Regions from separate parts of the Weizmannia sp. FSL W8-1119 genome, predicted to be linked through region 2. Evidence: riboswitches for the same ligand, from Rfam matches in the RefSeq annotation. Region 2 holds a riboswitch; the other holds the start of a gene.
What was found. A riboswitch is a leader RNA that binds a small molecule or an ion and turns the genes downstream of it on or off. The one in region 2 is predicted to bind cyclic di-AMP.
Positions count from the first base shown of each region.

Region 1: linked by a shared signal. The riboswitch ahead of NSQ19_RS01625 (APC family permease) and the one ahead of NSQ19_RS12250 (hypothetical protein) in region 2 are both predicted to bind cyclic di-AMP.

Region 1 covers NZ_JBBOZL010000001.1:324,300-326,700, forward strand. Annotated here, with positions in the region: gene NSQ19_RS01620 (glycine--tRNA ligase) at 1-14, shown strand, start outside; cyclic di-AMP (ydaO/yuaA leader) riboswitch at 1,305-1,453, shown strand; gene NSQ19_RS01625 (APC family permease) at 1,563-2,401, shown strand, end outside.
Region 2 covers NZ_JBBOZL010000001.1:2,477,926-2,480,326, reverse strand. Annotated here, with positions in the region: gene NSQ19_RS12255 (ATP-binding protein) at 1-698, opposite strand, end outside; cyclic di-AMP (ydaO/yuaA leader) riboswitch at 1,146-1,307, shown strand; gene NSQ19_RS12250 (hypothetical protein) at 1,419-1,826, shown strand; gene NSQ19_RS15785 (potassium-transporting ATPase subunit F) at 1,988-2,065, shown strand; gene kdpA (potassium-transporting ATPase subunit KdpA) at 2,098-2,401, shown strand, end outside.

The sequences.
Region 1 (2,401 bases), 2.2 Mb from region 2:
AAATTAAGTTTTAAAAAAAAGCCCGCAGCTTGCGGGTTTTTTTCTTTGGTGGTGCGCCAGGTCAGCCATAAGCAAATCTATCCTGATCGTAATGGATTTTGGCGTTTGGAACGCCTAATTAGACCATAATTAGACATTTTTAACGGGTTTTACGCTTGGATTTGTCCAATTAGAACGCCTAACTAGACATTTTCAACGGGTTTTCGCCTAATTTGTCTAATTGGATGCGGCGTGTTTTGTCCTTTTGACAGGTTCAAAGGGACATTTCATTCCCGGATGCGGCATGTTTTGTCCTTTTGACAGGTTCAAAAGGACATTTCGGGCCCGGATGCAGCTCGTTTTGTCTTTTTGACGGCTTCAAAAGGACATTTCGGGCCCGAATGCAACTCCTTTTGTCCTTTTGACAGGTTCAAAGGGACATTTCATTCCCGGATGCGGCATGTTTTGTCCTTTTGACAGGATCAAAAGGACATTTCGTTACCTGATGCCGCTCGTTTTGTCTTTTTGACGGCTTCAAAAGGACATTTCGGGCCCGAATGGAGCTCCTTTTGTCCTTTTGACAGGTTCAAAGGGACATTTCATTCCCGGATGCGGCGTGTTTTGTCCTTTTGACAGGTTCAAAGGGACATTTCATTCCCGGATGCGGCATGTTTTGTCCTTTTGACAGGTTCAAAAGGACATTTCGGGCCCGGATGCAGCTCGTTTTGTCTTTTTGACGGCTTCAAAAGGACATTTCGGGCCCGGATGCAACTCCTTTTGTCCTTTTGACAGGTTCAAAAGGACATTTCGTTACCTGATGCAGCTCGTTTTGTCTTTTTGACGGCTTCAAAAGGACATTTTGGGCCCGGATGCAATTCCTTTTGTCCTTTTGACAGGTTCAAAAGGACATTTCATTCCCGGATGCGGCACGTTTTGTCCTTTTGACAGGTTCAAAAGGACATTTCGGGCCCGAATGGAGCTCCTAATTAGACAATTCCACCGGGTTCGCGCCTCTTTTGGTCTTATGTTTCCAATTGATCCGCCTGCCCCAAGAGGTCATCTTTTCATCCTCAGGTTTTACCTTCCTAACTCTGTTTATCTCTTTACTCCGGATTTGCCGAAAAACCTTGCTTTTTGCGTGCTTTAGGCACATTCGGATATTCTACAAAAGAAGCATGATCGAAAATTAGGTACTGTGAATAAAGACAGTTTGCCCGGGGATATGGCGGGTAAAGATGGACATACCGAAACGCAATTGCGAAATAGTCTTTACAAACAATGGCAACGGGAGTAAGATAGGATGTCGTATGTAAAATTTGCGTTTCATAACTGAACCGCTTAATCCGGAAACGGAACGGGGGAACCAGGTTGGCGGCCGCGCGCCGCTCTGGGGTGAAGCCTTTTTTTAAAAGGCAGGGCCACTCTTATGCCCGAACCCGACAGCTAACCCCGTCAGCGTTATAATAGAGGATGTGAAACTGTGATCGGGCAATAGACCACAGGGAAGATGAATTCTCTTTGTGGTTTTTCTTATTTTAGGGGAAGCATTTTTGAAACACTGCAGATAAAAGGAGACCATTCAAATGTTCACCACGATAAAACGATTGTTAATTGGGAGACCGCTTCGTTCAAATGAACTTGAAGGGCAGAAGCTGACCAAGTTAAAAGCATTGGCCATTCTTTCATCCGACGCGCTTTCATCTGTTGCGTACGGGCCTGAACAGGTGCTGATTGTACTTGCCACAGTGGGGGCGCTGGCATTTTGGTATTCTATTCCAATTACAGTCGGCATTTTAATTTTATTGGCTGCACTTATTTTATCTTATCGCCAGGTCATTTACTCTTATCCGCAAGGCGGCGGGGCATACCGTGTCTCGAAAGAAAATCTCGGCGTCACCCCTGGCCTTCTTGCGGGCGGATCTTTGCTGGTGGACTACATTTTAACGGTGGCCGTTTCCGTCTCAGCCGGAACAGATGCCATTACTTCCGCGTTTCAGAGCTTGCATCCGTACAGTGTGCAGATTGCGGTTTTTCTCGTTCTGATCATTACGATTCTGAATTTGCGCGGGCTGACGGAATCGGCCAATGTGCTCGCTTACCCGGTTTATCTGTTCGTATTTTCATTGTTTGTCATCATTGTTGTCGGTTTATTCAAAACAGTAACGGGGCAAATCCCGCAAAACCTGCATCCGCATATCGGTACGCCGGTCGCCGGCATTTCACTGTTTCTTTTGTTAAAAGCTTTCTCATCCGGCTGTTCGGCATTGACAGGGGTCGAAGCCATTTCCAACGCGATCCCGAACTTCCGCGACCCGGCACCGAGAAACGCAGCCCGCACGCTTGCCATGATGGGTATCATTCTGGCATCGCTTTTAGCGGGCATCAGTTTTCTCGCATACTGGCTCGGCATTGCGCCGAAAGA
Region 2 (2,401 bases):
GGATAGAGCGCGATGATACCATATGTGCGGTCTTCGGTCCGAAGCGGAATAAAATAACCCGGAGATTCGTTCAAACGCGAAATTTCCATTCCGGCCGTCTCGACGTGCTCAAACACTCGCTTTGCGATAGACATTTCCGTATTCTCTTGCCTGCAGTCAGGAAGATCGGCAGACTCATGGGCAAGTTTCAGGGTATTCTGGTCATCCGCCAAATAGATCGCGATTTCTGTGTCAAGGGTCTGCGAAACTTGTCGGGAAAAATTGTCCAGCATGGAATGGATGTCCGCGATCGCGCTCATCTGCTTGCTAAGCGCGTACAACGCAGCTGTGTGAGCTTCCCTTTGCTTGGAAAAGAGGACCTGCTGCTTCAGCTTGGCCGCTAGGCTGGCCGTTAATGCTGCCACCGCCAAATAGACGCCAAATGAAACCAGATAGCGCAAGTCTGATACGGTAAAGCTCAGTACAGGAGGCACGAAGAAGAAATCAAAGGCTAAGACACCCAGGATCGCCGCGTAGAAAGCAGGACGCAGTCCCCCGAAGACGGCATTGAAAAGAACCGGGAGTAAATAGATAAGAGCAATATTGACCAAGTCAAAAGCAAGACCAAACGGTTTTAATACCATGGTCATGAGAGCGATCAGCAAAGTCGTGCTTACGTACGATCGCAACGAAATCCATACCGCATTCCATTTATGCATAGAAAAACACATCCTTCTCTTTTTTGTGTCTCTCCTCTCTAGGTTACTGTAAAAAAAGAGTAAAATAAACCGGTACTGGGCGTAAAAATTTCGTAAAAATGATTGAAAAACCTCAAAATAATGAATAAAATAAGTCCATGAATTGAATTGTTTTTCATTTACAGTTGCTTAATTGTGACTCAGGAACAAGAGGGAACCAACTACGGATCAGTGCTTGTGTGAGAGCAAGTCAACCGGATCCGTAAGGGATGAATTCCCCCGCTTATACGAAGCTTAAGCAGGGGCAGGGCGACTCTCACCGCCCGAATCCATAAGCAAAACTCGTAAATGCGGAAGCAGCTCTTTTCAAAAGTGTGGCCCTTGTAGAGAGAGGATGATGAAGCTTGTGATCGTAAGTTTCGACCACAGTGCTTATGCCTCTGTGGTGTTTCGTGAACATGATAATCATCGTTTCAATCGCTGAATTCTTCAATTAACACGAAGGAGCGGGGGAACCAATCGAAGCCGGTCTTGTCGGCTTCATGGGGTGAATCGCCGGTAAATCCGGCGTAGGGCGACTCTTACGCCCGAATCCGACAGCTAACCTCGTAAGCGTCTTTAAGAGAGGCAACAATTGTCGTGATTAGACACGGTGTTTTTTCGTGCCTAAGAAGCTGACGAAGAGTTCCTCTTCCGAAAGCTTCTTTTTTGTTGCCTGTACCAGGATGGAGGAGATTGGCTATGGAAGCTCAAGATGAGTTTGTACTCGTCTCTGCGCCCAACAAAACCGGGGAGCAGTTTATTAAAGCGTTGCGAATCAAAGAAATACCTTATGCAGCGATTACCAATAATGAAACAGAGAAGTCGAGATTGACACATTTGGGCGTCAAGCACATCTTAATGGTCGATACTGTAGACCGGGAAACCTGGCTCATTCCAGAGTTACCGGTAGGGAAGGTGTACTTGTTTGAGTCAAGTTTGCCCTTGATTTGCCGATACATTCAGATCTGCCGATCCTGGACAGGCAAGCCGATCTATATCATCACCGGCAGCAACAATGCAAGACTCATCTACAAAGGACTTGGCGCTAGCTATGTCATTTACACCCGCAGCGATGATGTTTCGTTTCTGCTTGATAACGAAAGCTGAATCCATATCAGGCAAACGTACCGGTTACATGCTTGAAGGGAGGGATGATCATTCATGATGGATATCGCAATGATTTTAACACTAGGTGGCGTATATGGATTGTTTTGCTTATTTTTAGCTTGGTGCGGACGAGTTGTAGGTGAATCGGGGGGAGAACGCTCATGATAATAGTTGCTGTTTTTACGGTTTTGATTTTTTTATATCTCGTTTTTGCTTTGGTGAATCCCGAAAAATTTTAATATGATCTGTATATGTTTGAGGAGGGCATGAAATGGCCATTTTGCAACTGGTAGCGGTCATTGTGATTTTAGTTTTTTTGGTCAAACCTTTGGGGGCATACATCTTTCATGTATTTTCCAATGAACCCAACCGGACCGACAAAATATTCGGACCGATTGAAAGGTTGATCTACGGACTGACCGGTTTGAAAAACCGCGCTGAAATGAGCTGGAAACGATACACGCTCAGCTTGATATTGACCAACGTTATTTTGGTGGCGGTCAGTTATTTGATTTTACGCATCCAGAAATGGCTGCCGATCAACCCGAACGGCATCGATAACATGGAGTCAACGC